4 regions of the Streptomyces sp. NPDC007907 genome follow, and region 1 is predicted to be linked to each of the others. Evidence: riboswitches for the same ligand, from Rfam matches in the RefSeq annotation. Region 1 holds a riboswitch; each other region holds the start of a gene.
What was found. Region 1 has a riboswitch for cobalamin ahead of ACFZDI_RS20025 (prenyltransferase/squalene oxidase repeat-containing protein). Riboswitches for the same ligand answer to the same signal wherever they lie in the genome.
Positions count from the first base shown of each region.

Region 1 (7,365 bases):
CTGATCGACACCGGCTGGGACGACCCGGAGTCCTGGGACACCCTCACGCAGGGCCTCACCGCCTGCGGCACCTCGGTCGCCGGGATCCACGGCGTGGTCATCACCCACCACCACCCCGACCACCACGGCCTGTCCGGCCGGGTCCGGGAGGCGTCGGGCGCCTGGATCGCGATGCACGCGGCGGACATCGCGGTCGTACGACGCACCCGCGAGGCCCGTCCTGAGCGCTGGTACGCATACATGGCGGACAAGCTCGCCGCGGCCGGTGCGCCCGAGGAGCACATCGCGCCGCTGCGCCGGGCCCGGCCCCGCGCCCTTCCCGGCTTCTCCCCGGCCCTGCCCGACCGCGACATCGTCCCGGGCGAGCTCCTGGAGCTGCCCGGCCGCCGGCTGCGCGCGATCTGGACCCCCGGGCACACGCCGGGCCACGTCTGCCTCCACCTGGAGGAGACCCACCCGACGCAACTCCCGGGGCACGGCCGCCTGTTCAGCGGCGACCACCTCCTGCCCGGCATCACCCCGCACATCGGCCTCTACGAGGACCCGGACGACGACGGGGGTACCCCCTGTGCGAGCGAAACCGAGAGCTTGGGGGAGGTCACCGACCCCCTCGGCGACTACCTGGACTCCCTGGAACGCGTCGGCCGCCTGGCCCCGGCCGAGGTGCTCCCGGCCCACCAGCACCCGTTCTCCGACACCGCCGCCCGCGTCGGCGCGCTGCTCACCCACCACGAGTCCCGCCTGAACGACCTGCTGGCCCTGCTCGCCGAGCCCCTCACCCCCTGGCAGCTCGCCGAACGCATGGAGTGGAACCGCCCCTGGGGCCAGATCCCCTACGGCTCCCGGAACATCGCCGTCTCCGAGGCCGAGGCGCATCTGCGGCGCCTGGTGAAGCTGGGGCGCGCTGAGGCGGTCCCGGGGAGCGAGCCGGTGACGTACGTGGCGGTCTGACGTACATGGCGGCCTGACGTACGTGGTGATCTGACGTACGTGGTGATCCGAGTACGGAGCGCGGAGAGGCGTGCAGGTCGTGACAGGCAGGTGCGCGCGCAGCGGTGCACGCCCCTGAAGCACCAAAACGCGCCCTTCGCACGCCCCTGACCATCGGCCAACTGTCCGGATAGCGTGCCCGGCGGGGTGCGGTCACCAGCACGCGATCACCGGAAAGTGCATGGGGGGCTTGTCGTGGGGGGAAGCATGTCCGCGGAGATATTCGTCTCCGCGTTCCATCGGCTCGGCTGGGACACATCGATGGCGCAGCGGGGAGCCGCGGGGTATTCATCGGTGCGGAGTTGGCGCAATTCGCAGACCGGGCAGGTGGCCGCGGCGGGTGCGGCCGCGATGGCGGTGCCGGGGGCGCACGCGGTGGCCATGGTCGGAGATGTGGCGTTCCTGCTGCACAAGATGTCCGTCTGCGCGTGGGGCATCGGCTTCAAGATGGGCGCCACGGTGGACGGCGAGGACGATCTCGCCGTCATCCTCGCCCTCTGGGCCGACGCCCTGGAGCCGGACGCGTTGAGCGTGACCTCGGCGGGGGCCGCGGCATCGGCGGGCTTCATCGCGTTCAACGTCGCGTATCCGACGTACGGAACCGCCGTGATGGCCAAGGCACTCGCCCTGGGCGCGGGCAGCGGTGTGTCCGTGGTCGGGGGGAAGATCGTCGGGAAGAAGGGTGCCAAGGCCGCCGCGAAACTCAGCAAGCCGTTCATCAACAAGATCGCGCAGAAAGCGGCGATAAAATTCTCCGCGGTTCTGGGATCGAAAGCGGTGACGGGCTTCGTTCCGGTCCTGGGCGCCCTCGCCGGGGCGGGGATCAACGCTTTCTTCGTCTCCAAATTCGCCGACGCGGCCGAGAGCTATTACCGACACAAGCTGGCCGCCGGGGGCTGAGAACCGGCCACCGCGCCCGCGCCCCGGCGCTCCACCCGCCCGGGCGTGCACGCGCCTTCGGCATACTCCGGATGGCGTCGGGGCATCGCCCCTAGGATGACGTGCCGCGACGCTTCAGCGCGTGCGGAGTTGCGTTCCACCGCGAGGAGACATGCCCATGGGCACCGAAGAGGCCGCCACTACCTCGCCCTTCAGCGGAGTCATGGACGAGAGATCGGCCGGGCCCATGGTGCCGCGGCTGGCCCTGGGCGCGCGACTGCGCGGGCTGCGGGAGGAGCGGGGCATCGGCCGGGCGGAGGCGGGGTACGTCATCCGCGCCTCCCCTTCCAAGATCAGCCGCATGGAGGCGGGCCGCCACGGCTTCAAACTGCGCGACGTGGCCGACCTGCTGACGCTCTACGGCGTCACCGACGAGGCCGAGCGCGCCACCCTGCTGGCGCTGGCCGAGCAGGCCAACACCCCCGCCTGGTGGCGGTCGTACAGCGATGTCGTGCCCGCCTGGATGCAGACCTACCTCGGGGCCGAACAGGCGGCGAGCCTCATCCGTTCCTTCCGCGTCCAGCGCGTCCCCGGCCTGTTGCAGACCGCCGACTACGCGCGGGCCGCCGTGCGGCTCGCGCACCCGGACGCCGGGGCGGCGGAGACCGACCGCCGGGTGGAGCTGCGCATGGCCCGCCGGCGGATCCTGCACCGGCAGCCGGCGACCCGGCTGTGGGCCGTGATCGACGAGGCGGCGCTGCGGCGCCCGGTGGGCGGCAGCCGCGTGATGCGGGAGCAGCTCAGGCATCTCATCGAGAGCTGCGCGCTGCCGCACGTCACGGTGCAGATCCTGCCGTTCGCCGTCGGCGCCCACGCCGCGGAGGGCGGTCCGGTGACCATCCTGCGGCTGCCCGGCGGGCAGTTGCCGGACGTGGTCTACCTGGAGCAGCTCACCGGTGCCCTCTATCCCGACCGGCCGGCCGAGATCGAGTGCTACTGGGACGCGATGAACCGGCTGGTGGTCGAAGCCGAGTCGCCCGACGAGACTCCGACCATCCTGCACCGCATCCTTCAGGAGACGTGAGGGCTCAGTTCTTGCGGGCGACGCCGCCGTACTGGTGCACCTCGGCCGGCAGGCCCAGGGCCGCCGCGTCGGGACGCCAGCGCGAGCAGGACGCCACGCCCGGTTCGAGCAGTTCGAGACCGTCGAAGTAGCGCGTGATCTGCTCGGGGCTGCGCAGAATGTAGGGAATCGACCCGCCGTCGTTGTACGTCTGGATGGCCCGGACGTAGTCCTCGCTGGTGTCGGTGGAGTCGTACTGCACGAGGTAGCTGCCCGGTGGCAGGGCGTCCACCAGCCGGCGCACGATCGAGCGGGCCTCGTCGTGGTCCTCGATGTGGCCCAGGATGCCCATCAGCATGAGGGCGACGGGCTGGTCGAAGTCGAGTGTCTTCCCGGCCTCCCGGACGATGGTGTCCGGATCGCGCAGGTCGGCGTCCACGTAGTTGGTGACGCCCTCCGCCGTACTGGTGAGCAGGGCGCGGGCGTGGGCCAGCACCAGGGGGTCGTTGTCGACGTAGACGATCCGGCTCTCCGGGGCCACCCGCTGGGCGATCTGGTGGGTGTTGTCCACGTTGGGCAGGCCGGTGCCGATGTCCAGGAACTGGCGGATGCCCTCTTCGGCGGCCAGGTGGCGGACGGCGCGGGCGAGGAAGTAGCGGGCCGCGCGGGCCCCGGTCTCGATGCCGGGGAAGACCTCACGGAACGCGTCACCGGCCACCCGGTCGACTTCGTAGTTGTCCTTGCCGCCCAGCCAGTAGTTCCAGATGCGGGCCGAGTGCGGCACCGAGGTGTCGATCTTGGGGAACGGCTCCTGCTCGGAGTTCTCCACGTGGTCGGTCATGGACGCTCCTGCGTATGTGGTCGAGGAAGCCCCACGTTATCCGCTCCGGCCTCCGGAGAGGATCAACTCCATTGCAGCGCACACGAGTTCCCCGTCATCTCTCACCACACTCTGGCCTCGGCGCCCGCACCCACGGCGCGGCACCCACGCCTCGCCGATCTCGTACACGTCGGCACGGCGCCCCAGCCCGGCGCTTTCCCGGCGGCGTGGGCGGCGTTTGGCGACGCCGGGCGCCCGCCCGGGACCCCCTCGGGCCGATTCCTACGTGCGGGTACAGTAAGCGGGTCGTCATCACACCGTACGGGGGGAAGCCGGTGCAATTCCGGCGCTGGCCCCGCAACCGTGTACCGCCCACCAGGGCGGTGAGCCGGATCGCCGCGTACGGGTCGTGACCGGCTCACGTGCCCGGCAGCGTGCCGGTGCACGGCACCGTCGAGGTACACGGAGCCGAGCCGCCGGGGTGTCCCGTGCTGTCCGGCTCCCCCACAGGGAGAGGCACCCGCCGATCATGAACGTTCGCCGCAGCGCCGCGGTCCTGGCCGCCGTCGCCGTGATCGGCGCCGCCACCCCGGCCGTCGCCGACCCGTCCCCGTCGTCCTCCCAGGCGTTCCCCTCCGCCCTGTACGGCTCGACCGACCCGAAGTACGACGGGGTGTGGCGGCAGTCGCTCGCGCTGCTCGCGCAGGACACGGTGGGTGTGAAGCCCGCCGCGAAGGCCGTGCGGTGGCTGGAGCGCCAGCAGTGCGCGGACGGCTCCTTCGCCTCGTACCGGCCCGACCCCACCGCCGCGTGCGACGCCAAGACCATGCGGGACACCAACGCCACCTCCGCCGCCGTACAGGCCCTGGCCGCGCTCGGCGGGCACGACGACGTCACCGGCAAGGCCGTCGACTGGCTGAAGTCCGTGCAGAACGAGGACGGCGGCTGGGGTTACTCGCCCGGCGGGGCCAGCGACACCAACTCGACGTCGGTCGTGACGGGCGCGCTCGCCGCCACCGGCGAGAAGCCGGACCGGGTCGAGAAGGACGGCAAGTCCCCCTACGACGCCCTGCTGAAGCTCGCCCTGCCCTGCGGCGGGGACGGCGACGGTGCCTTCGCCTTCCAGCCGGACAAGAAGGGCAAGCTCGCCGCCAACGCGGACGCCACCGCCGCCGGTGTGCTCGGCGCCCTGGGCAAGGGCATGGTCGTCGAGCCCGGCACAAAGGCCTCCGGACCGTCCAGTGCCGCCTGCGCGAAGGCCTCGACGCCGGAGCAGGCGGCGGCCAACGGAGCCGCCTGGCTGACCGCCGCCCTGGCCGAGGACGACGGGCACCTGATGTCCGCCCTGGCCGGTGCCGAGCCCCAGCCCGACTACGGCAACACCGCCGACGCGGTCGTCGCGCTCGCCGCAAAGGGCGACACCGCGCAGGCGGAGACGTCCGTGCGGTGGCTGGCGAAGAACGCCGCGACCTGGGCCGCGCAGAGCGGTCCGGCCGCCTACGCCCAGCTGATCCTCGCCGCCCACGCGACGGGCACGAACCCGCGTGACTTCGGCGGCGCGGACCTCGTCAAGCAGCTGAACGCGACGGGCCCGGCCCCGCAGGCCACCGGGAGGACCGAGGCCTCGGCCGCGAAGGAGGACTCCGGCTCGGACTTCTTCGGGGTCTGGTGGTACGTCGGTGTCTGCCTGGTCGCCGGCATCGGCATCGGCTTCCTGTTCACCGGCCGCAAGAAGCAGCAGCACCTGTGATCCGCCGCGCCCTTCTCCTGCTCCTGGTCCCGCTCCTGCTGTGCGCGGGCACGGGCCGGGCCGAGGCCGCCGGGTACCGGTACTGGTCGTTCTGGGAGCGCGACGGCGGCCAGTGGGTCTACGCCACCCAGGGCCCGTCCCTGGCCCGCCCCTCGGACGGCGACGTCCAGGGGTTCCGCTTCGCCGTGAGCGAGGACTCCGCGGACGCGGCACAGCCGCGCGGCAAGGCCGGATTCGCGACGATCTGTGCGAAGACGCCCGCGCGGGAGGGCAGCAAGCGGGTGGCCCTGGTCCTCGACTTCGGCACGCCCTCGGACGCACCCGGTGGCGAGACCCCGCCCGCCGCCCGCACCGCCTGCGCCCGGGTCTCCCCCGACGCGACGACGGCCGACGCTCTGGCAGCGGTGGCGGGGCCCCTGCGCTACGACACGAACGCCCTGCTGTGCGCGATCTCCGGCTACCCGGAGAAGGGCTGCGGCGAACAGGTCGCGCAGAGCGGTGAGGAGAAGCGGAAGCCGGCAGCGGAGCAGGACACCGCGTCGGACGAGGGCCCGTCCCTGGGCCTGGTCGCGGGCATCGGCGTGGTGGCGATCCTGGGCGGCGCGGCGATCTGGCAGGTACGCCGACGTGGGTGACCGCCCCACCCGGCCCGCGGGCAGTCCGGGCGCTGAGGAGTACGAGGGCGCGGGTGACCGCCCCACCCCGCCCGCGGGCAGGCGCGCCGCAGAGGAGCACGAGGGCGCGGGTGACCACCTCACCCCGCCCGCGGGCAGGCGCGCCGCAGAGGAGCACGAGGGCGCGGGTGACCACCTCACCCCGCCCGCGGGCAGCCGCGCCGCAGAGGAGCACGAGGGCGCGGGTGACCACCCCACCCCGCCCGCGGGCAGCCGCGCCGCAGAGGAGCACGACGGCGCGGGTGACCGCCCCGCTCCGCCTGGGAGCAGCCGCGCCGCAGCGGAGTACGCCCCCGTGGGTGACCACCCCACCCCGCCCGCGGGCAGCCGTGCCGCTGAGGAGTGCGAGGGCGTGGGTATCCGTCCCTCCCGGCCTGCGGGCAGTCGTGCCGCCGGGGTGTTGGGGGGCGACCCCCCGCCCCCGCCGGGGCGCCGACGCCGGGCGCAACTGCACCCCGGTGCCTGGTGGCTGTGGGCGCTCGGTCTCGGGACCGCGGCCACCCGCACCACCAACCCCCTCCTCCTCGGTCTCCTCATCGCGGTCTCCGCGTACGTCGTGGCGACCCGCCGCCCCGACACCCCCTGGTCCCGCTCCTACGGCGCCTTCGTCAAACTCGCCCTCGCCGTGATCGGCGTCCGCCTCCTCTTCGCGACCGTGCTCGGCTCCCCCATCCCCGGCACGCACACCCTCCTCACCCTCCCCGAGCTCCCCCTCCCGGCCTGGGCCCAGGGCATCCGCCTCGGCGGCGAGGTGACCGCGGAGGCCCTCACCTTCGCCCTCTACGACGGTCTGAGACTGGCCGCCCTCCTCATCTGCGTCGGCGCCGCGAACGCCCTCGCCAACCCCTCCCGCCTCCTGAAGTCCCTCCCGGGCGCCCTGTACGAGCTGGGCGTCGCGGTCGTCGTCGCCCTCACCTTCGCGCCGAACCTCGTCGCCGACGTCCGGCGCCTGCGCGCCGCCCGCCGCCTGCGCGGCCGTCCGGACCGGGGCGTCAGGGGCCTGCTGCAGGTGGGACTGCCGGTCCTGGAGGGCGCGCTGGAGCGCTCCGTCTCCCTGGCCGCCGCGATGGACGCCCGCGGCTACGGCCGTACCGCCCGGGTCCCGCCCGCCGTACGCCGTACCACCTCCGCCCTCACCCTCGGCGGTCTGCTGGGCGTCTGCGCGGGAACGTACGGCCTGCTCACGGCC
Region 1 covers NZ_JBIBKR010000004.1:820,662-828,026, reverse strand. The annotation lists gene ACFZDI_RS20045 (MBL fold metallo-hydrolase) at 1-951, shown strand, start outside; gene ACFZDI_RS20040 (hypothetical protein) at 1,198-1,890, shown strand; gene ACFZDI_RS20035 (helix-turn-helix transcriptional regulator) at 2,048-2,953, shown strand; gene ACFZDI_RS20030 (SAM-dependent methyltransferase) at 2,958-3,773, opposite strand; cobalamin riboswitch at 4,035-4,171, shown strand; gene ACFZDI_RS20025 (prenyltransferase/squalene oxidase repeat-containing protein) at 4,282-5,502, shown strand; gene ACFZDI_RS20020 (SCO2322 family protein) at 5,499-6,137, shown strand; gene ACFZDI_RS20015 (CbiQ family ECF transporter T component) at 6,574-7,365, shown strand, end outside.

Region 2 (7,365 bases), on a different contig from region 1:
CGACCCGGCCTTCATCGGGATCCCGTTCTTCTACTGGTACCAGATGGCGTGGGTGCTCATCTCCACCGCTTTGACGATGATCGCCTACAAGCTGTGGCAGCGTGACCAGCGCGCCCGCTCGGCCGCGAAGGGCGGTGCGTCGCAGTGAAGGACGGCGTGAACGGCGTCGCACTCGCCGTCTTCATCTTTTTCTTCGTGGCCGTGACGGTCATGGGCTTCCTGGCCGCGCGCTGGCGCAAGGCCGAGAACGAGCACAGCCTGGACGAATGGGGCCTGGGCGGCCGCTCGTTCGGCACCTGGATCACCTGGTTCCTGCTCGGCGGCGACCTGTACACGGCGTACACCTTCGTCGCCGTGCCGGCGGCGATCTACGCGGCGGGCGCGGCCGGCTTCTTCGCCGTGCCGTACACGATCCTGGTGTACCCGCTGATCTTCACCTTCCTGCCGCGCCTGTGGTCGGTGTCCCACAAGCACGGGTACGTCACGACGTCCGACTTCGTGCGCGGCCGCTTCGGTTCGAAGGGTCTGTCGCTGGCCGTGGCCGTGACCGGCATCCTGGCGACGATGCCGTACATCGCCCTCCAACTGGTCGGCATCCAGGCCGTGCTGGACGTGATGGGCGTCGGCGGCGGCGAGAACACCAACTGGTTCATCAAGGACCTGCCGCTGCTGATTGCGTTCGGCGTGCTGGCGGCGTACACGTACTCGTCGGGTCTTCGGGCCCCCGCGCTCATCGCGTTCGTGAAGGACACACTGATCTACATCGTCATCGCGGTGGCGATCATCTACATCCCGATCAAGCTGGGCGGCTTCGACGACATCTTCGCCAAGGCCGGTGACGCGTTCAGCCAGACCAACCCGGCGACGGGCGCGCCGCGCGGGGCGCTGGCACCGGCCGAGCCGGGCCAGTGGACGTACGCGACGCTGGCGTTGGGATCCGCCCTGGCGCTGTTCATGTACCCGCACTCGATCACGGCGACGCTGTCCTCGAAGAGCCGTGAGGTGATCCGCCGCAACACCACGATCCTGCCGCTGTACTCGCTGATGCTGGGCCTGCTGGCGCTGCTCGGGTTCATGGCGATCGCGGCCGGCATCAAGGTGCAGAACGGTCAGCTGGCGATCCCTCAGCTGTTCGAGACGATGTTCCCGGACTGGTTCGCGGGCGTGGCGTTCGCGGCGATCGGCATCGGCGCGCTGGTGCCCGCGGCCATCATGTCCATCGCGGCCGCGAACCTCTTCACCCGCAACATCTACAAGGACTTCATCAAGCCGGACGCCACCCCCGCGCAGGAGACCAAGGTCTCCAAGCTGGTCTCCCTGCTGGTGAAGGTCGGCGCCCTGGCCTTCGTCCTCACCATGGACAAGACGGTCGCCATCAACTTCCAGCTGCTGGGCGGCATCTGGATCCTGCAGACCTTCCCGGCCCTGGTCGGCGGCCTGTTCACCCGCTGGTTCCACCGCTGGGCCCTGCTCGCGGGCTGGGCGGTCGGCATGATCTACGGCACGGCCGCGGCGTACGGCGTGGCCTCCCCGACGCAGAAGCACTTCGGCGGCTCCGCGAAGGAGATCCCGGGCATCGGGGAGATCGGCTACATCGGCCTCACGGCGTTCGTCCTGAACGTGGTGGTGACGGTGGTCCTGACCTTCGTCCTGAAGGCCCTGAAGGCCCCCGACGGCATCGACGAGACCAAGCCGGAGGACTACACGGCGGACGCGGGCGACCCCGGGGTCCAGGTGGAACTCCCGCCTGCGACGGCCGGGTCGGCTCACTGACCTCGCACCACCACACAACACCCGCAGCGGGCCGCCGAGACCACTCACCACGGCGGCCCGCTGTCGTACACGCTCATCAGCGCTCCTGCGTCGAGCGGGCGCGGGCCACCCCGGGCTGCCGGAGCGTCGTGCTGTCGGCCCGGCCCCCCGTGCACACCGCCCATCGCGTCTACGAACGCCTGGGCTTCACTCGCACACCCGAGCGTGACGGGAACCCCCTCCCGGAGCTGACGGACATCACTCATCTCACCTATGAGTTGACGCTCTGAAACCAGCACGACACAACATCTGGGGGTGCCGTTCGAACCCGGCACAAGATGTATGCTCATGCTCGCTGTCGCCGCAGGGGAATCCGGTGCGAATCCGGAACTGTCCCGCAACGGTGTACTTGTGCATGTCTGTTCCCGGAACCGCCGTGTTCCGGGTGCCGCCCTGCACAGGGGTCAGTCCGAGGACCTGCCGACAGCGCACCCGGCCACCCGGCCGGTGTGCCCTGACGTCCGGGCCTCGTGGAGTGGGCCGGTGGACGCGACGCCGCGTGCGCTCGTGTGCTGCCCCCTGCCCTCGACGAGGCCCCCGTGCCGAGCGAGGGAGAGCCCCACGTGACCATCGCGCCAGCCGAACCGGTCTCAGCCGAAGAAGAGCACGACGCTCCCGGTGCCACGCTGCTGCGGACCCTGAGCGAGCTGACCGCCGACCTCCCCGACGCCGACCCCGACCGGGTCGCCGCCGCCGCGCTGCGCGGCCGGTCCGCGCAGGCGGACGAGCGGGAGCTGCGGGAGCTGGCGACGGAGGCCGCGGCCGGTCTGATCTCCGAGGACCCCGCCTACTCCCGGCTGGCCGCCCGGCTGCTGACCATCGGCATCCGCGAGGAGGCCGCCTCGCAGGGCGTCACGTCCTTCACCGGGTCCGTCGCGGTCGGCCACCGCGAGGGGCTCATCGCCGACCGCACCGCCGAGTTCGTGCGCGTCCACGCCGCCCGCCTCGACGCGCTGATCGACCGTGCGGCCGACGACCGCTTCGGCTACTTCGGCCTGCGTACCCTCCACAGCCGCTACCTGCTGCGTCACCCGCACACCCGCAAGGTCGTCGAGACGCCCCAGCACTTCATGCTCCGGGTGGCGTGCGGCCTCGCCGAGGACGACACCACACGCGCGGTGGACGAGGTCGCGGCTCTCTACTCGCTCATGAGCCGCCTCGACTACCTCCCGTCCTCCCCCACGCTCTTCAACTCCGGCACCCGGCATCCCCAGATGTCGTCCTGCTACCTCCTGGACTCCCCGCAGGACGAACTGGACTCAATCTACGACCGGTACCACCAGGTGGCCCGGCTGTCGAAGCACGCCGGCGGCATCGGCATCGCCTACTCCCGGATCCGCGCCCGCGGTTCACTGATCCGCGGCACCAACGGGCACTCCAACGGCATCGTCCCGTTCCTGAAGACCCTGGACGCCTCGGTCGCCGCCGTGAACCAGGGCGGCCGGCGCAAGGGCGCCGCCGCGGTCTACCTGGAGACCTGGCACGCCGACATCGAGGAGTTCCTTGAGCTGCGCGACAACACCGGTGAGGACGCCCGCCGTACGCACAACCTGAACCTCGCACACTGGGTGCCGGACGAGTTCATGCGGCGCGTGAACACCGACGCGCAGTGGTCGCTGTTCTCCCCCTCGGACGTGCCGGAGCTGGTCGACCTGTGGGGTGAGGAGTTCGACGCCGCGTACCGGGCGGCCGAGGCGAAGGGCCTCGCGAAGAAGACCCTGCCCGCCCGTGAGCTGTACGGCCGCATGATGCGCACCCTCGCGCAGACCGGCAACGGCTGGATGACCTTCAAGGACGCCGCCAACCGCACCGCCAACCAGACGGCCGAGCCCGGCCACGTCGTGCACTCCTCCAACCTCTGCACGGAGATCCTGGAGGTCACCGACGACGGCGAGACCGCGGTCTGCAACCTGGGCTCGGTGAACCTCGGCGCGTTCGTGACCGGCGGGGACATCGACTGGGAGCGCCTGGACGAGACCGTCCGCACGGCCGTGACGTTCCTCGACCGGGTCGTGGACATCAACTTCTACCCGACCGAGCAGGCTGGCCGCTCCAACGCCCGCTGGCGTCCGGTCGGCCTCGGCGCGATGGGCCTCCAGGACGTCTTCTTCAAGCTGCGCCTGCCCTTCGACTCACCGCAGGCCAAGGCCCTGTCCACCCGTATCGCCGAGCGGATCATGCTCGCCGCGTACGAGGCCTCCGCCGACCTCGCCGAGCGCAACGGCCCGCTGCCGGCCTGGGAGAAGACCCGTACGGCCCGGGGCGTACTGCACCCCGACCACTACGACGCGGAGCTGACCTGGCCGGAGCGCTGGGCGGCGCTGCGCGAGCGCGTCGCCTCGACCGGCATGCGCAACTCGCTGCTCCTCGCCATCGCGCCCACGGCCACCATCGCCTCCATCGCGGGCGTGTACGAGTGCATCGAGCCGCAGGTGTCCAACCTGTTCAAGCGCGAGACGCTGTCGGGCGAGTTCCTCCAGGTCAACTCCTACCTGGTGGACGAGCTGAAGCGGCTCGGCGTGTGGGACGCCCGCACCCGGGAGGCCCTGCGCGAGGCCAACGGGTCGGTGCAGGACTTCGCCTGGATCCCCGAGGACGTGCGCGCCCTCTACCGCACGGCGTGGGAGATCCCGCAGCGCGGCCTGATCGACATGGCGGCGGCCAGGACGCCGTTCCTGGACCAGTCCCAGTCCCTGAACCTGTTCCTGGAGACGCCGACCATCGGCAAGCTCTCCTCGATGTACGCCTACGCCTGGAAGTCCGGGCTGAAGACGACGTACTACCTGCGCTCGCGCCCGGCGACCCGCATCGCCCGCGCCGCCCGGGCCACCGTGCCCGTGCAGGCCACTCCCGACCCCGAGGCGGTCGCCTGCTCCCTGGAAAACCCCGAGTCCTGCGAGGCCTGCCAGTAATGAGCACCCAGAACCTTCTCGACCCCGGCTTCGAGCTCACCCTGCGCCCCATGCGCTACCCGGACTTCTACGAGCGCTACCGGGACGCCATCAAGAACACCTGGACCGTGGAGGAGGTCGACCTCCACTCGGACGTCGCCGACCTCGCCAAGCTCTCCCCCGCGGAGCAGCACCTCATCGGCCGGCTGGTCGCCTTCTTCGCGACGGGTGACTCGATCGTCGCGAACAACCTGGTGCTGACGCTGTACAAGCACATCAACTCCCCCGAGGCGCGGCTGTACCTGAGCCGTCAGCTCTTCGAGGAGGCGGTGCACGTCCAGTTCTATCTGACGCTGCTCGACACCTATCTCCCCGACCCGGAGGACCGCGCGGCGGCCTTCGCGGCCGTGGAGAACATCCCGTCCATCCGCGAGAAGGCCGGGTTCTGCTTCAAGTGGATCAACGAGGTCGAGAAGCTGGAGCGCCTGGAGTCACAGGCGGACCGCCGCCGCTTCCTGCTCAACCTGATCTGCTTCGCCGCGTGCATCGAGGGCCTGTTCTTCTACGGCGCCTTCGCGTACGTCTACTGGTTCCGCAGCCGGGGCCTGCTGCACGGCCTGGCCACCGGCACCAACTGGGTGTTCCGCGACGAGACGATGCACATGTCCTTCGCCTTCGACGTGGTCGACACCGTCCGCAAGGAGGAGCCGGAGCTGTTCGACGACCGGCTCCAGCAGGAGGTGACGGACATGCTCCGGGAGGCCGTCGAGGCCGAGCTGCAGTTCGCGCGCGACCTGTGCGGTGACGGCCTGCCGGGCATGAACACCGAGTCGATGCGGCAGTACCTGGAGTGCGTGGCGGACCAGCGGCTGACCCGCCTCGGCTTCGCTCCGGTGTACGGCTCCGAGAACCCCTTCTCCTTCATGGAGCTCCAGGGGGTTCAGGAGCTGACCAACTTCTTCGAGCGTCGGCCCTCGGCGTACCAGGTGGCGGTGGAGGGCACCGTCGACCTGGACGAGGACTTCTGAGCCGGCACCTCTTCGCGGGCCTCCTGAGCCTCCCGGATCTGCCGGTCGATGCGCCGCTCGCGCACCAGGCCGAACAGGGACGGGAGGATCAGGAGGACAAGGATCCCGAAGGTGGCGGTCAGTCCGATCAGTGCTTCTACCTGGTTGCTGTTCATGGACACCACTGTCGCGCTGATTGCTCCTTACCGTCAGTGGCAGTACTGCCGCAGACCCTCGAATTACTGCCACCGACGAGGCACACTGGACGCATGCTGCGGAACGTGGCCGTCGCCCTGCTCGACGGCGTGAATCCTTTCGAACTGGGCGTGGTCTGCGAAGTCTTCGGCACCGACCGGAGCGACGAGGGCCTGCCGGTGTACGACTTCGCCGTCGCCTCGGCCGAGGGCCCGGTGCTGCGGATGAACTCCGGCTTCTCGCTCCACGCCGAGCACGGCCTGGAGCGGCTGGAGACGGCCGACCTGATCGCCGTGCCGGCCGGGCACGGCTATGCGTCCCGGGACTTCCCGCCGGAGCTGCTGGACGCCCTGCGGCGCGCGGTCGACCGCGGCGCCCGGGTGCTGAGCGTCTGCTCCGGCGTCTTCGTGCTGGCCGCGGCCGGGCTGCTGGACGGCCGCCGCTGCGCTACGCACTGGAAGCACGCCGAGGACCTCGCCCGGCTGTACCCGCGCGTGGTCGTCGAGCCGGACGTGCTCTACGTGGACGAGGACCCCGTGATCACCTCCGCCGGCACGGCCGCCGGCATCGACGCCTGCCTGCACCTGGTGCGCAAGGAGCAGGGCACCGAGGTCGCCAACAAGATCGCCCGGCGGATGGTGGTGCCGCCGCACCGTGACGGCGGCCAGGCCCAGTACATCGAGCGCCCGCTGCCGCTTCCCGAGGCCGACACGATCGGTGAGGTGCTGGCGTGGATGGAGCGGCATCTGGACGAGGAGGTCACGGTCGAGCAGCTGGCCGCCCGCGCCCTCATGTCCCCGCGGACCTTCGCCCGCCGCTTCCAGCAGGAGACGGGCACGACTCCCTACCGCTGGGTGCTGCGCCAGCGCGTGCTGCTGGCCCAGCGGCTGCTGGAGGCGACGGACGAGACCATGGACGCGATCGCCGGCCGGACGGGGTTCGGCAACGCGGCCACGCTGCGCCACCACTTCGTCCGGGCGATCGGGACCACCCCGAACGCCTACCGGCGCACGTTCAGGGGCCCGGAAGCGGCCTGAAGCGCGTACCGGTCATCGCGCCACCGGCCGCACCCGCAGGTCGTGCGGCCGGAGCGTGATCCCCACCCGGGTGGCGTCCTTCGACCCCGCGACCTGCTCGAAGCGGTACGTGGTGGCCAGCACCGCCGTGATCAGCGTCAGCATGGCCATCGAGAAGTGGTCGCTCGGGCACTTGCGGTTTCCCACGCTGAACGGGCTCATGGCGTGCTTCGGGATGTCCTTGACCCGCTCGGGAAGCCAGCGGTCGGGGTCGAACTCCAGGTTCCGCTCGTACGACTTCGGGTCGCGCTGGATCGCGTAGGGGCTGTAGATGAGGTCCGCCCCGGACGGAATGCGGTATCCACCGAGTTCCGTGTCCCGTACCGCCCGGCGGGTCAGAATCCAGACGGCAGGGCTCAAACGCATGGACTCGACGACGACATT
Region 2 covers NZ_JBIBKR010000001.1:486,360-493,724, forward strand. The annotation lists gene ACFZDI_RS02240 (DUF3311 domain-containing protein) at 1-148, shown strand, start outside; gene mctP (monocarboxylate uptake permease MctP) at 145-1,773, shown strand; partial or broken gene ACFZDI_RS02250 (GNAT family N-acetyltransferase) at 1,851-2,042, shown strand; cobalamin riboswitch at 2,055-2,252, shown strand; gene ACFZDI_RS02255 (ribonucleoside-diphosphate reductase subunit alpha) at 2,376-4,724, shown strand; gene ACFZDI_RS02260 (ribonucleotide-diphosphate reductase subunit beta) at 4,724-5,731, shown strand; gene ACFZDI_RS02265 (hypothetical protein) at 5,644-5,886, opposite strand; gene ACFZDI_RS02270 (GlxA family transcriptional regulator) at 5,980-6,942, shown strand; gene ACFZDI_RS02275 (cytochrome P450) at 6,955-7,365, opposite strand, start outside.
Region 2: it holds a riboswitch for cobalamin, as region 1 does, so the genes downstream of both, ACFZDI_RS02255 (ribonucleoside-diphosphate reductase subunit alpha) here and ACFZDI_RS20025 (prenyltransferase/squalene oxidase repeat-containing protein) in region 1, are expected to answer to the same signal.

Region 3 (7,365 bases), on a different contig from region 1:
GAGGCGGGGATCGCCGCGTGCACGTAGGCACCGACCTCGCGGGGGGCGATGGCGTCCTGCTCGCACTCCAGCACGAGGGTCGCCACGGACACGCCCTTCAGGTCCTCGCGGCTGTCGGTGAGGAAGGTCGTGCGGGCGAAGACCCGGGCGATGTCGGGGTCGGTGGCACAGAAGCTGTTCGTGAGCTCCTGACCCAGCTCCGGCCGCTCCGGATTGCCCATGATCACCGGGGCCATCGCGGACGACCAGCCCAGGTAGTTCGCCTCCAGGGAGGCGAGCAGTTCGTCGATGTCCTCCGTGCTGAAGCCGCCGCGGTAGCCCTCGTCGTCGATGTAACAGGGCGAGGGGGTCACCATCACGAGCGCCCCGATCCGCTCGGGGGCCGCCTGCGCCGCCAGCACCCCGACCATGGCACTGACCGAGTGCCCCACGAACACCGCCTGCCGCAGGTCCAGCTCCTCCAGGACGTCCACGACGTCACCGGCGTAACCGTGCAGCGAGGAGTAACGCTCCTCGCTCCACGCCGCGAGCTCCGAGCCGCCGGAGCCGACGTAGTCGAACAGCACCACCCGATAGCGCTCGGCAAGGGCCGGCGCCACCAGCCGCCACATGTTCTGGTCGCAGCCGAACCCATGCGCCAGGAGCAGCACCGGCGCGTCGGCCGGGCCGACGACGTTGACGTTGTTCCTGCGGCGGATGTCCATGGCGGCCATGCTCCCACCCCGGTCGGAGCGGTGCGACGGCACCCCCGCGCACCGCGGCTTCGCGACCGCGACGTCAGCCCAGGTACAGCGGCACCCTGGAGGCCAGGTCACCGAGCACGGCCTGCTCCGCCCCGGTCGGCACACGCCTCCCGGTGCCGATCAGCAGTGCGTCCGTGTCGGTGAAGGAGGCGGGGAACGGGCCGCCCGCGATCCGCTCCAGCATCGTGCGGGACCGGGAGAGCCCTTCCGCGGGCGGCTGCGGCGCGTCCGGGAGGTGGGCGATCAGGTCGAGGTGGTGCAGCGTCCACTCCATGACGTACGTGGAGAGGTAGTCGCCCACGGTGAGGACCTCGTCGCGGGTGCCGACCCGGGCCGCCGGATCGGCGAGCGCGGCCGCGCGCCCGGCGGCGGAGCCGACGTCGTCCAGATGGAACTTCAGCAGGCCCGGGTCCTCGTACGCGGCGGCGAGCCGGACCGTCAGTGCGTCGAGCGGGTCGTCCCCGGTCGGCGGAGTATCCGAGACCTCCCAGTACGTCAGCGCGTCACGGGTCGGTTCCCGGTCCGAGGGAGTGACCAGGGTGATCAGGACGTCCTGGGCGTCGACGACCAGGTGGCACACCAGGTCCCGCACCAGCCAGCCCGTACAGCCGCTGGGCCGCCCGAAGTCCTCGTCGCAGAGACGGGCCACCGCCGCGCGCAACGCCGCCCAGGTACGGGAGAAGAGATCCACCCCGGCAACGTAGAGGCGCGCGGCGAGGCTGCACAAGCGCGTTTCGGCCGACCACGCTCACCGCCACCGCACGGCGCTCACCCTCCGGGCGCGCCGAGCCGTCCACACCGCCGCGGGGCTTTCACGCTCCGGGCGCGCCGGGCCGTCCACACCGCCGCGGGGCTCTCACGCTCCGGGCGCGCCGGGCCGTCCACACCGCCGCGGGGCCACCACGCTCCGGACGCCCTCGGCCGTCTCACCGCCGCGCGAACCTCACCCTCCGGTCGCTCCCAGCCGCCCTCCGGCGAGTGCGGCGAGTTCGTCCGGCGTGCGCGGGCCCGGCTCCGTTTCGGTCAACAGCCCCTGGGAGCGCAGAAGCTCCGCCGTCGCCGCGCCCCACGGCAGACGCAGCCCCGCCTCCCGGAGGAGATCCGGACGGGCCAGTGCCGTGGCCGCGGGCCCGGTGCGGACACCGGACGGGGTGAGCAGCGCCGCGTCGTCGGCCCAGCGCAGCGCGAGGTCGACGTCGTGGGTGGCCATCACCACCGTGGTGCCGGCGGCCCGGAGCCCGTCGAGGGTGGAGAGGAGACGCTCCTGTCCGTCCGGGTCGAGTCCGGCGGTCGGCTCGTCGAGGATGAGGACCCGCGGCCGCATGGCGACCGCCCCCGCGATGGCGGTCCTTTTGCGCTGCCCGTAGGACAGCAGATGGGTCGGCCGGTCGGCCAGGGACGTGATGTCCAGGGCGGCCAGTGCCTCCGCCACCCGCGCCCGGACCTGCGTGTCGTCCAGACCGAGGTTCAGCGGCCCGAACGACACGTCCTGCTCGACGGAGGCCGCGAACAACTGGTCGTCCGGGTCCTGCACCACCAGCTGCACGGTCGTCCGCAGCCGGGTCAGCCCCTTGCGGTCGTACGCCACCGGCCGCCCCTCGACCGTCAGCCGCCCCTCGTGCGGTTTCAGGCCGCCGGAGAGCAGCCGCATCAGCGTGGTCTTGCCGCTGCCGTTGCGGCCGAGCAGCGCGAGCGCGCGGCCCTCCCGGATGTCGAAGTCGAGCCCGCTGAGCACGGTCGGGCCGTCCTCGTAGGCGAAGGACGCGCCCCGCAGGGCGACGAGGGCTGGCTCGCTCATGTCAGCGGCCTTTCCAGGACGAGTGTGAGGACGGCCACCGCCGCGAGCAGCGCGCAACTGGCCGTCGTGAAGCGGACGGAGACCCGGGCCTCGGGCACCAGGACCCGCAGGGTGCCGTCGTAGCCGCGCCCGGCGAGCCCGGCGTGGAGCCGGGTGGCCCGGTCGAAGGCGCGGACGAACGCGGTGGCGCCGAGCCCGGCCAGGGACCGCCACTCCGCGGCCCGGCCGGTGTGGCCGAGCCGGGCCGCCTGGGCCTCCCGGATGCGGCGCATCGAGTCCAGCAGCAGAAAGCTCATCCGGTACGTCACGAGCGCGACGTCGACGACCGGCGCGGGGACCCCGGCCCCGACCAGCCGGGGCAGCAGGTCGGACATGGGCGTGGTGAAGGCGAACAGCAGCACGCCCAGGGAGGCCGCCGAGGTGCGCAGCAGCAACTCCCCGGCCCGGACCGGCCCGTCGGCGGCGAGCGCGACGAGCCCTCCCGGCCCGCCCACCTGGACGAGCAGTGTGAGCGCTCCGGTCACGCAGAAGCCCAGCGGCACCCGGTAGGCCCGCCACAGCCGCCGCCCGGGCACACCGGCCGGACCCAGCAGCACGACCAGGGCCGTCAGGAGGACCAGGGCCGCGCCCGGCCAGGGCGGCAGGGAGATGGCGAGCACGGTGAGGCCGAGCCCCAGCACGGCCTTGTCCACGGGATGGCGGCGGCGCCAGCGACTGCCGTGCGCCGCCGCGTCGATCGGCAGCACCGGGGCTCAGTCCTCTTCCGCGGCGGACTTCCCGGCGGTGCCGGCGAGCGTGCTGCCGGACTGTCGCTCCAGCGCCCGCTGCTCGCCCTGCCTGCGGCCCCGGCGCAGGCCGAAGTAGTAGGCGAGGACACCGGCGCCGAGAGCCGCCTGGAGGGAGAAGAGCGCCGACTCGATCTCGCCGGACGGCGGCTCGTACAGCGGCGAGAACCACGGCTCGTAGTCCGGCTTCAGCTCGGTGATCGCCGTCTCCGCCTCGCCGTCGGAGCCCGTGAACGGCTCCTTCTTGTGGTCGCCGAGCCCGAACGCCAGGGGCAGCACCGCGAGCGCGGCCACGGCGATCAGCAGGAGCAGGTTGATCTTCGTGTTCCGCTTCATCGGCCCACCGCCTCGGTCTCGGTCCCGGTCCGCGCCTGCTTCTGCGCGACGAGCACGCCCAGCCGGGTCAGTTCGCCCTTGCTGGACTGCACCAGCAGCCGCATCACGAGCACGGTCAGCAGGCCCTCGCTCACCGCGAGCGGGATCTGGGTGACGGCGAAGATGGAACCGAACTTGCCGAGCGCGCCCAGGAACCCGCTGCCCGGGTCGGGGAACGCGAGCGCCAGCTGCACGCTGGTGACGCAGTAGGTGGACAGGTCGGCGACGAACGCGGCGAAGAACACGGTCACCATCAGCGGCACGTTGGAGCGCCGCAGCAGCTTGTAGACGGCGTATCCGGCCCAGGGCCCGACGATCGCCATGGAGAAGACGTTGGCGCCGAGCGTCGTGAGGCCGCCGTGCGCGAGCAGCAGCGCCTGGAAGAGCAGGGTGATGGTGCCCAGCACCGCCATGATGGGCGGCCGGAACAGGATGGCGCCCAGGCCCGTGCCGGTGGGGTGCGAGCAACTGCCCGTGACGGACGGGAGTTTGAGGGCGGACAGGACGAACGTGAAGGCACCGGAAGCACCGAGGAGCAGAGTGCTCTCGGGGTGCTCGCGCACTTCACGGGTGAGCGACCGGACCCCGTGGACGACGAACGGCGCCGACGCGACGCCCCAGGCGACCGCGTGCGCCGGAGGAAGGAAACCCTCGGCTATGTGCATGGCTCAGCAGACCCTCTCCAGCACCTCGTGGATGGTTGACGCGCCTTGGCCGGTCTCCTGGCTGACGGGTACCACCGCCCGGACTCCGCCTTCCCGGGTCACGAGGACCCAGTGGCTGCCCGTGAGGGCTGGAGCCGGACTTCCCGATTCACAGTGGCGAGGGCCGCACCGGCATCACACCGGATTTCCCGTTCACCAAGGCGTGGTGACAATAAGGCCGGGGTAAGGGCGATGACAAGCCACCCAAGGGGCGCGCGAGGGGGCGTCCGTTCGCACACCGGCGCATCTCACGGCCGATCCACGCGCGCCGGACAGGGGCCCGTCGCACGCCGCCCGGGCCGCGTCAGTCGTCGGTCCCGTCGTCCCCGCCGTCGTCGAAGTCGCCCTCTTTCCCGCCCTGGCGCGGCTTCTCGGGCTTCGGCTGCGCCGGCTCGCCGCCCGCCTCCTGTGTCGGGGCCGTCGCGCTCGGCACGGGCGCGTCAGGAGCCGGCGAGGAGGGCGACGCGGACGGAGTGACATCGGCCACGGTGCCGGTGGCCGGCGTGTCGGCCGTACCCGGGCCGGCCGCCGGGTCGGCCTGCGGATCGGCCTGCCGGCCGGAGGAGTCGGGCGCGGCGGAGCCTTCGGAGGCCGTGGCGGCGGGGCTGCTCGCCGTCGGGGACGCGTCGGGTTCTGTGCCCTCCGCGGTCGTGTCGGGCGAGAACCAGCGCATGCCGAGGAGCATCGCCGCGAGGAAGAGGGCCGCGGCGGCGGCCGTCGCGGCCACCCTCGTACGGTTGCCGGCACCGCCGCGCCCGCGGGTGCGGCCCGCACGCCCCGCCTGGGCGGCCCGGGCCGCCGTGCGGTGACCCGTGGTCGCGGGCAGCGCGTACGTGGTCGGACTGCCGGTCCCGGAGCCGGCGTACGGGCCCGGCCCGGCGGGCGTCGCCGCGGACGTGGAGGTGGGCCGCAACGGCGGGGAGACCTCGGGCAGCGGCTCGGGCAGGCCTTGCCAGGCGCCTGCGGCGAACCACTCGGCGGCCTGCTGGGCGGTGGGCCGGTCCTCGGGCTGCTTGGCGAGCAGACCGAGGAGGTAGTTCTCGAACGCGGGCGGAAGCCCCGCGACCCCGAGCTCGCGGGGCGGCACGGGAACCGAGTCGAGGTGCTGGTGGAGCAGGGCGACGGCCGTGTCGGCCTCGAACGGCGGTCGCCCGCTGAGGAGCTGGTAGAGCACGCAGCCAAGGGAGTACATGTCGGAGGCCGGCCCGGCGGGCTTGCCCAGGGCCCGCTCGGGCGCGAGGTAGAGACCGGTGCCGATGATCTGCCCGGTGGCGGTGAGGGCGGCGCCGGGGTCGTCGAGGAACCGCGCGATGCCGAAGTCGCCGATCTTCAGCGTGCCGGCCGCGTCCAGCAGCAGGTTGGCCGGTTTGACGTCCCGGTGCACGATGCCCTGCGCGTGTGCGGCGGCGAGCCCCGCGGACGCCTGCCCGGCGAGACGGGCCACCCGCTCGGCGGGCAGCGCGCCGGAGCCGGCCAGCACCCCGGCGAGGCTGTCGCCCTCGACCAGCTCCATCACCAGATACAGCCGGTTGTCGTACTCGCCGAAGTCCAGGACCCCCACAACGTTGGGGTGGTTGAGACGCCCGGCGGTCTGAGCCTCCAGACGGAACCGGGAGGTCGCCGTGGGATCGGTGTCCTGGGGCAGCAGCAGCTTGAGGGCCACCGCTCTGGCGAGCGTGGTGTCGTAGGCACGCCAGACCTCTCCCATTCCACCGCGCCCGATCTCAACATCCAGCCGGTAGCGGCCCGCTAGCAGCACTCGTCCTCGTCTCATGCGTGTGGGAAGGTCGTCGCCGCAGGCCGAACTCCCCGCTTCGGCACGGGGATTGGTGGGGGGCACCGCAGCCGACCCAGGATACTGGCGCGGCGTGACCACCGAGTTCCGCGGCGGTGTCCCCGGAGGGTGCCGGCAGGGAATTCCGGGGCCGGGCGAGTCGCCCGGCGGAGTGACGTGTCCGTGTGCCCGGTTGCCGCCGGGGGCCCGGAGCCGTGTCAGGCTGCCGCGGGGGCCCGGCGCCGTGTCAGGCCGTGGCGTCCGCGCCCTTCCCGCGGCGCGGCAACAGCGCCACCGCCAGGGCCGGTACGGCCGCGAGGACCAGCCACGGCACGGCGGCCGGCAGGCCCGGATCGAGCAGGAGCCCGGTGGCCGCGCTCCCGGTCAGGACGATCAGCCCGGACACCGACGACAACGCACCGGTGTACAGCCCGAGCCGGCCCTCCTCGGCGAGGTCGGGCACCCACGCCCGGGCTGCGGGCACGACGAGCATCTGCCCCACGGTGAGCAAGATCACGAAACCCGCGGCCGGGAGCAGCCCGGCGGTGCCCGTCCAGCCGGCGGGCCGTGCCGCGGCCACCACCGCGAAGCCGGAGGCGATCAGCAGCAGCCCTGCCGCCATGGAGCGGCGCAGGTCCAGCCGGTCGCCCGCCCAGCGGGTCACCGGCAGCTGGGCGCACACCACCAGCTGGGCGCACACCACCAGCACCGACGACAGCGCGAAGAGCCAGGACAACGGCGCCTGGGAGCCCGCCGCGCGCTGCACCTCGTCCGGCAGGGCCAGGTACAGCTGGTTGTAGGCGAGCAGGTAGGTGCCGTACGCGCAGCACAGGGCGAGGAAGCGGCGGTCGCGCAGCAGGACGCGGCTCCCGCCCCGCTCCCGGACGCGGCTCCCGCCCCGCTCCCGGACGCGGGCCTGGCCCGGGAGGTGCTGCGGCATCAGCCACAGGTGCCGGTTCAGTCCGGGGCGAGCCGGGGGCGACGCCCTGGTTCAGCCCTCGGACGGGGCGAGCACCACGAAGTCCGCGCCCGCCGGGTCGAGGCAGACGGCGAGCCGGCCGACGCCCTCCATGTCCGCCGGGCCCATCTGCACGCTGCCGCCGTTCGCGGTGACCTGGGCGACCGTGGCGTCGCAGTCGTCGACGGCGAACACCGGGTGCCAGTACGGCCGCCCGCCCGTCAGCGT
Region 3 covers NZ_JBIBKR010000003.1:525,729-533,093, reverse strand. The annotation lists gene ACFZDI_RS13820 (alpha/beta fold hydrolase) at 1-704, opposite strand, end outside; gene ACFZDI_RS13815 (maleylpyruvate isomerase N-terminal domain-containing protein) at 778-1,434, opposite strand; gene ACFZDI_RS13810 (ATP-binding cassette domain-containing protein) at 1,687-2,541, opposite strand; gene cbiQ (cobalt ECF transporter T component CbiQ) at 2,538-3,287, opposite strand; gene ACFZDI_RS13800 (energy-coupling factor ABC transporter substrate-binding protein) at 3,294-3,662, opposite strand; gene ACFZDI_RS13795 (energy-coupling factor ABC transporter permease) at 3,659-4,366, opposite strand; cobalamin riboswitch at 4,396-4,581, opposite strand; gene ACFZDI_RS13790 (protein kinase) at 4,710-6,164, opposite strand; partial or broken gene ACFZDI_RS13785 (MFS transporter) at 6,427-7,131, opposite strand; gene ACFZDI_RS13780 (VOC family protein) at 7,171-7,365, opposite strand, start outside.
Region 3: it holds a riboswitch for cobalamin, as region 1 does, so the genes downstream of both, ACFZDI_RS13795 (energy-coupling factor ABC transporter permease) here and ACFZDI_RS20025 (prenyltransferase/squalene oxidase repeat-containing protein) in region 1, are expected to answer to the same signal.

Region 4 (7,365 bases), on a different contig from region 1:
GCCTGCCGCGAGGACGTCAGGCACAGGCCCTGCAGCACGGGGATGTCCAGCTCGGCGAGGGCGCCGATGTCCCAGGCCTCCTCGTCGCCGCCTGCCGAGGCCTGCGAGGCGTGCGTGCCGCCGGCCGCGAGGACGGTGGCGACCAGGGCGTCGGCCTGCCCGAGAATCTCGTACAGGCCCGCGTCCGCCCCGCGCAGCGAACCGCAGTACACGGGCAGCGCGTTGGCGCCCCGCGCCTCGATCGCGTCGCACAGGGTGTCGACGAAGGCGGTGTTGCCGCTCAGTTCGTGCGCCCGGTAGAAGAGCACGCCGACGGTCGGACGGCCCTCCACGCGGGCGCGCTCGCCGTGGACGCCGTACTCCGGCATCTTCCGCGGCTCGTCGAACCCCTCGCCCGTCAGCAGCACGGTGTCCGAGAGGAACCGGGCGAGTTCGGTGAGGTTGTCCGGCCCGCCCTCCACGAGGTACCTGAGCGCCTCCGCGACGACACCGGCCGGGACGGACGACTCGGCCATCAGCTCCGCGTCCGGCACGGCCTCGCCGCCCAGCAGCACGGTGGGGATGCCGGAGGCCCTCAGCGCGGCGAGCCCGTCCTCCCAGGCCCGCTTGCCGCCGAGCAACCGGACGACGGCGACGGACGCCCCGTCCAGCAGGGCGGGCAGCTCCTCCCGGACGTCCACGCGGGTCGGGTTGCCGATCCGGTAGTCGGCACCGGAGGCGGCCCGGGCCGCCAGCAGGTCCGTGTCGGCGGTCGACAACAACAACACAGTGCTCATGCGGGTGCTCCCGGTGGAATGAAGGGCAGTCCTTGCGGCGCGCCGGACTCGATGAGCCGCCACAGCGCGTCGGTGTCCGCGTGCTGTTCGATCAGGTCGCCGAGCCGGTCGAGCTGCTCCTCGCGCAGCGCGGCGAACGAGGTGTCCGGCGCGGGCACGAAACGGCGGCCCGCGGCGGCCGCCACCTCGCGCAGAAAGGCCCGCCGGAAGCCGTCCGACTCCAGGGAGCCGTGCCAGTGCGTGCCCCAGGTCTGGCCGACCCGGCAGCCGTCCAGGAAGGGCGTGCCGCCCTGGACGTCGGCGACACCGTGATGGATCTCGTAACCCTCGACCCGCTCGCCGAGGGCCTCGCCCTCCGGCCGGGTGAGGGTCTTCTCGCGGGCGAACCGCACCCGCACGGGCAGGATCCCGAGCCCGCCGACGTGTCCCCTTCGGCTCTCCACGTCGTCCTCGATGTGCTCGCCGAGGATCTGGAAGCCACCGCAGATGCCGAGCACGGGCCGCTGCTCGGCGGCCCTGCGCACCAGGGCGTCGGCGAGCCCGCGCTCGCGCAGCCACTCCAGCGCCCGGACCGTCCCGCGGGTGCCGGGCACGACGACGAGGTCGGCGTCGGACAGCTCCTCCGGCCGGTCCACGAACCGCACCACGACGCCCGGTTCGGCGGCCAGCGCGTCCACATCGGTGAAGTTGGACATCAGCGGCACGGCACAGACCGCGACCCGCAGCACGTCCTCGCCGACGGGCGGGGCGACGACGGACTCCCGGACCGCTCCCCGCAGGGAGACCCGCAGTCCGTCCTCCTCGTCGATCCCGAGCCCGTGCCGGAACGGCAGCACGCCGTACGTCTTCCGCCCCGTGAGCCCGTGCAGCATGTCCAGGCCCGGTTCCAGCAGGGAGACGTCCCCGCGGAACTTGTTGACGAGGAACCCGGCGACGCAACGCTGGTCCTCGGGCGACAGCAGCGCCACCGTCCCGAAGAACGAGGCGAACACCCCGCCCCGGTCGATGTCGCCGACGACGAGCACGGGCAGCCCGGCGCCCCGGGCGATCCCCATGTTCACGATGTCCGTCCGCCGCAGGTTGATCTCGGCGGGAGAACCGGCCCCCTCACAGATCACCGCGTCATACGTGCCCCGCAACTGCTCCAGGCAGTCCAGCACCGTCCCGAGCAACTGCTGCTGCCGTCCGCCGTGGTAGCCGCGCGCGCTCAGCTCCCCGACCGGCTTGCCCAGCAGCACGACCTGACTGCTCTGCTCGCCACCGGGCTTGAGCAGCACCGGGTTCATCAGCGCGGTCGGCTCGACGCGGCAGGCCTGCGCCTGCATGGCCTGTGCCCGCCCGATCTCGGCCCCTTCCGTCGTCACGAAGGAGTTCAGGGACATGTTCTGCGCCTTGAAGGGCGCGACCTTGACGCCCTGGCGCACCAGCCACCGGCAGATCCCGGCGGTCACGACGCTCTTGCCGGCGTCGGAAGTGGTACCGGCGACGAGAAGCCCACCGCTCATGTCATTTCCCCCTCTTCAGCGACCGCGCACCCCGGAGCGACGGCGCACTCCCGAGCGATCGCGCACCTCTGGACAACCGCGCACTCGTCAACAACCGCGCGCCCGCGCACACCCCGAGCGCGAGCCATGTCACGCGCTTCGACAGCCGTACGGCCCGTTCGACGTCCCGCGTGCCGACGGCACGCCCCCCGGTGTTCAGCACGGGCCGGTGCTCCACCCGCCCGCCGTACGACAGCGTCCCGCCGAGACGCACCCCGAGCGCCCCGGCGAACGAAGCCTCCACGGGCCCGGCGTTGGGACTCGGATGCTGCGCCGCATCCGCCCGCCAGGCCCGCACGGCCCCTCGCGGATCCGGCCCGGCCAGGGCGGCGAGGACGGCGGTCAGCCGCGCTCCGGGCCACCCCGCGAGGTCGTCCAGGCGTGCGGAGGCCCACCCGTAGCGGCGGTAGCGGGCCGACTTGTGCCCGACCATGGCGTCCAGGGTGTTGACGGCCCGGAACCCCAGCAGCCCCGGCACCCCGCCGACGGCGCCCCACACCAGAGCCCCCACCACCGCGTCGGAGGTGTTCTCGGCGACCGACTCGACCACGGCCCGGGCCATGCCGTCGGCGTCGAGGGCCTGCGGATCGCGGCCGCACAGGTGCGGCAGCCGGGCCCGGGCCGCCTCGACGTCCCCGGCCTCCAGGGCCCGCCCGATGGTCCGGGCCTCCCGGGCGAGTGAAGTCCCCCCGACCACGGCCCAGGTGGCGGCAGCGGTCAGCGCGACGGAGGCGGCGGGGGAGGTGCGTACGGCACGCGCGGCGACGGACCCGAGGGCGACGGCCCCGCCGGCACACACGGCGGTGTGCAGCGCGCCCCACCCGCGATGGTCCCGCCACAACACCCGTTCCACGGCGCCCGCGGCCCGCCCGAACGCGGCGACCGGATGCCCCCGGCGAGGATCACCGAGCAACAGGTCACCGATCAGACCGGCGGCGGCGCCGTACGCGAAGACGCGACCGGCACCCATGGGCTCAGCCGGCCAGGAGGGCGGGCAGGGGTGGGGTGGTGAACCTCGATCGGCAGCCGCGCATGGCGATATGTGTCCTCACTCAGGGTGTCCGCGCCCTGGTTCGACGAGATCGGCGGTGAGAGTTCCTGGCTCCCGGGGGATTGCTACCCCGGTGACAGTGGCGGGACCGCGCCGGACTTTCACCGGCTTCCTCTCCTGCCGCCGTACTGGCCCCGGCAGTCCACCACGGCCGGGAACGGCCGTCAACTTGCCGTTGACCTGCGAGGGGAGAGTGTGGAGAACCCCACATCGCCCCCTGCCCCGCATGACGACCGGGCGGCACGGGACCAAAGTCCCGTGCCGCCCGGCGGACACGATGTGCGGTGGGGCGCTCAGGCCACGATCAGATAGATCCCGTAGCCCACGGCCGCCGCACAGGCCGCGAAGCACGCGTACGCGCCGGTGACGGCGAGGCTCGCGGACCCGCCCTCCGCCACCGCCCGCTCGCGGCGGGAGAGACCGGTGATGCCGAGGGTGAACAGGCCGACGAGGGCCACGGTGACCACGAGGCTGACGCCGAAGACGGAGCCGAGGGCCGCCCAGTCGATCTTCATATCCGAGACTCTTCCTTGTAACCGGTGGCGGTCAGACCGTGGTGGTCGTGGTCGGCGTGCGCTCGGCGGTGGCCTGCGCCGGGAACGTCGGGACCGGGTCCGCCGACGCCGTGCCTCCCGCAGGGGGCGGCGTCACGGCGGCGATCGCCGTGGTGACCACGCCCGCGGGCTCGGCGCCGTCGTTCTCGCTGTCGGTGTCGTTGACGTTGGTGTGGTCGACCACCTCGCGCCGCGACAGCTTCCAGATCGTCGCGCTGGAGGCGATGAGGAAGACGGCCACCACGGCGGTGCCCCAGCTGCCGAAGCCGGTGACGTACTCGGCGAGCGCGCCCACCAGGGCCGCGGCCGGCAGCGTCAGACCCCACGCGACGAACATCCGCGTCGCGGTGGACCAGCGGACCACGCCGCCCTTGCGGCCGAGTCCGGCACCCATCACCGAACCGGACACGGAGTGCGTCGTGGAGAGGGAGAAACCGAGGTGCGAGGAGGCCAGGATGACCGTGGCCGCGGAGGTCTGGGCGGCGAAGCCCTGCTGCGGCTGGAGGTCGGTCAGTCCCTTGCCCATGGTGCGGATGATGCGCCAGCCGCCCAGGTAGGTGCCGAGCGCGATGGCGAGACCGGCCGAGAGGATGACCCACATGGGCGGGTCCGAGTCGGGCGCCACGGCGCCGCCGGCGACCAGGGCGAGAGTGATGACACCCATGGTCTTCTGTGCGTCGTTGGTGCCGTGCGCCAGGGAGACCAGGCCCGCGGAGGCGATCTGGCCGGCCCGGTAGCCCTTCTTGGACGCCTTGTCCTCGGCCTTGCTGCCGAGGGAGTAGGTCAGCCGCGTGGCCAGCATCGCCGCGATGCCCGCGACCAGCGGGGCGGCGATCGCCGGGATCAGCACCTTGGTGACCAGCACGTCCCCGTGCACCGCGCCGACACCCGCCGAGGCGATCGTGGCACCGATCAGACCGCCCATGAGGGCGTGGGAGGAGCTGGAGGGCAGACCGACGAGCCAGGTCAGCAGGTTCCAGAGGATCGCGCCGACCAGGGCGGCGAAGATGACCTCGGGACGGATGCCGGCCTCGTCGACGAGGCCCTTGGAGATCGTGTTGGCGACTTCGACGGACAGGAAGGCGCCGACCAGGTTGAGGACCGCGGACATGGCCACCGCAACCTTGGGCTTCATGGCGCCCGTGGAAATGGTCGTGGCCATGGCGTTCGCGGTGTCGTGGAAACCGTTCGTGAAATCGAACGCGAGTGCGGTTATCACCACAATCGCGAGGATCAGCGAGAAGCTTTCCATTTACCCAGGCAATCGTTCGAGGTCATTGGCTCGATGAACGTAGGGAACCTGAGTGAACGGAAGATGAACTGGGAGGGGCGCAGGGGTGACCGCATCAGGGGGTCGGCGTTCCGCCCCGGCGCGGCCGCCCGGTGCCCCGGCGGCCGGCTGCCAGGAGTGTCCCGTTTCACCCGGACGAGTGGCCCGTCGAACGGGTCCCGGTCACCCGTCGGGGTGCCACCGCGGTCGTGTACGAAGCGCGCCCCCGAAGTCCCCCGCACCGCAGCGCCGCGAGGCCCCGCCTGGCAGGATCGCGGCATGGCTGAGCAGCGTGGCGACGAGCGGGGCACGGCGGGCGTACCGGGGGACGAGGGGGGTGCGGGGGAGCCGCGCCGCAGGACCGCGCGCCCCGAGGAGACACGCGCCTGGCACGACCTCGTCGACACGGCCCGCCGGACGGTCACGGAGGGCCTCGTCGTCGGCACGTCCGGCAACGTCTCGGTGCGCGTCGGGGACACCGTCCTGGTCACCCCCTCGGGCGTCCCCTACGACCGGCTGACGCCCGAGGACGTGACGGGCGTCGGCCTGGACGGCCGGCAGGTCCTCGGCACCCTCGTCCCGACCAGCGAGCTGCCCATGCATCTCGCCGTCTACCGCACGACCGACGCCCTGGCCGTCGTCCACACCCACGCCGTGCACGCCACGGCCGTCTCGACGCTCGTGACCGAGCTGCCGCTGATCCACTACATGGCCGCCGCGCTCGGCGGCCCCGTCCGCGTCGCCCCCTACGCCACCTACGGCAGCGACGAGTTGGCCGAGAACATGCTCCACGCCCTCACCGACCGCTCCGGCTGCCTGCTCCAGAACCACGGCACCCTCACCCACGGCGCCACCCTCGCCCAGGCCTACGACCGCACCGCCCAGCTGGAGTGGATGTGCCGCCTGTGGCTCACCGCCTCCTCGGTGCCCGGCCTGGCCCCGAGCCTGCTGTCACGCGAGCAGCTGGCAGAGGTCGCGGAGCGCCTGCGCGGCTACGGCCAGCGCGGCTGAGCGGCCCGCACGCCATCGCCGGCGCCGCGGCACTACCCGGCCCCACCCGGCCGCCGGCACCCCGGCCCCACCCGGCCGCCGGCGCGCCCCGGGCCGCCGGTGCCGCGGTACCACCCCGCCGCCGGTGCCCGGCACCACCCCGCCGCTCCGCCCCACTGGTAGCCCGCCCGATCCGCCGGGACACTTGGAGGCGTGCGCACTGTCAGAGCGACGGCCGCTGCCGTCACCGCCGTGATCGGGGCCGGTGCCGCCGCGGTGGCCGCCGGCCGGCTCGCCAGCGACGCCGCGCTCAAGGCACCCCCCGGCAGGCCCCTGCCCACCGAACCCCGGCTCACCGTGCACGGCGCCGCCGCCGGGCAGATCAGCCTCACCCGGGACCTCGCCGCTCTGCGCCCCGGCCGCTACGGTCTCTCCGGCGACGGCTCCCACGCCGTCGTCGGCCCCGTCCTGACCGGCGTCCGGCACCCCGCCGACACCGTCGTGCGCCGCCTGGAGAGCGTCACCCACGGCACGCTGGAATCCGGTGACAAGGTCTGGCTCACCCCGAACGTGTACGTCGGCAACCCCGGCACCGCGCTCGGACTCGAACACGCCGACGTCGACGTCCCCGGTGAACTCGGCTCCCTGCCCGCGTGGTTCGTGCCGGGCAAGCGGGACACCTGGGTGATCGCCGTGCACGGTCTGGGCACCACCCGGGAACTCGCCATGAACGTCATGGGGTTCCTGCACCGCGGCCACATCCCGGTGCTCGCCCTCGCCTACCGCGGCGACCTGGGCGCACCGCGTCCGCCCGACGGCCTGAACCACCTCGGCGAGACCGAGTGGCGCGACCTCGACGCGGCCATCCGCTACGCCGTGCGCTACGGCGCCCGGCAGGTCGTCCTGCACGGCTGGTCCACCGGCGCCACCATGGCCCTGCGTGCCGCCACCCACTCGGGGCTGCGCGACCGCGTCGCCGGGCTCGTCCTCGACTCCCCGGTGCTCAGCTGGGAGACCACCCTGCGCGCCCTCGCCTCGGCCCGCCGCACCCCCGGTGCGCTGCTGCCCCTCGCGGTCCGTGCCGCCCAGGGCCGCACGGGACTGACCGGCGACCGCGCCGCGGGCACGGCCCCGTCCTACGGACTGCGCGTCCCCGCACTGCTCTTCCACGGACCGGACG
Region 4 covers NZ_JBIBKR010000007.1:54,286-61,650, reverse strand. The annotation lists gene cobN (cobaltochelatase subunit CobN) at 1-776, opposite strand, end outside; gene ACFZDI_RS27555 (cobyric acid synthase) at 773-2,281, opposite strand; gene ACFZDI_RS27550 (cobalamin biosynthesis protein) at 2,283-3,290, opposite strand; cobalamin riboswitch at 3,391-3,525, opposite strand; gene ACFZDI_RS27545 (hypothetical protein) at 3,665-3,886, opposite strand; gene ACFZDI_RS27540 (inorganic phosphate transporter) at 3,918-5,177, opposite strand; gene ACFZDI_RS27535 (class II aldolase/adducin family protein) at 5,475-6,206, shown strand; gene ACFZDI_RS27530 (alpha/beta hydrolase family protein) at 6,399-7,365, shown strand, end outside.
Region 4: it holds a riboswitch for cobalamin, as region 1 does, so the genes downstream of both, ACFZDI_RS27550 (cobalamin biosynthesis protein) here and ACFZDI_RS20025 (prenyltransferase/squalene oxidase repeat-containing protein) in region 1, are expected to answer to the same signal.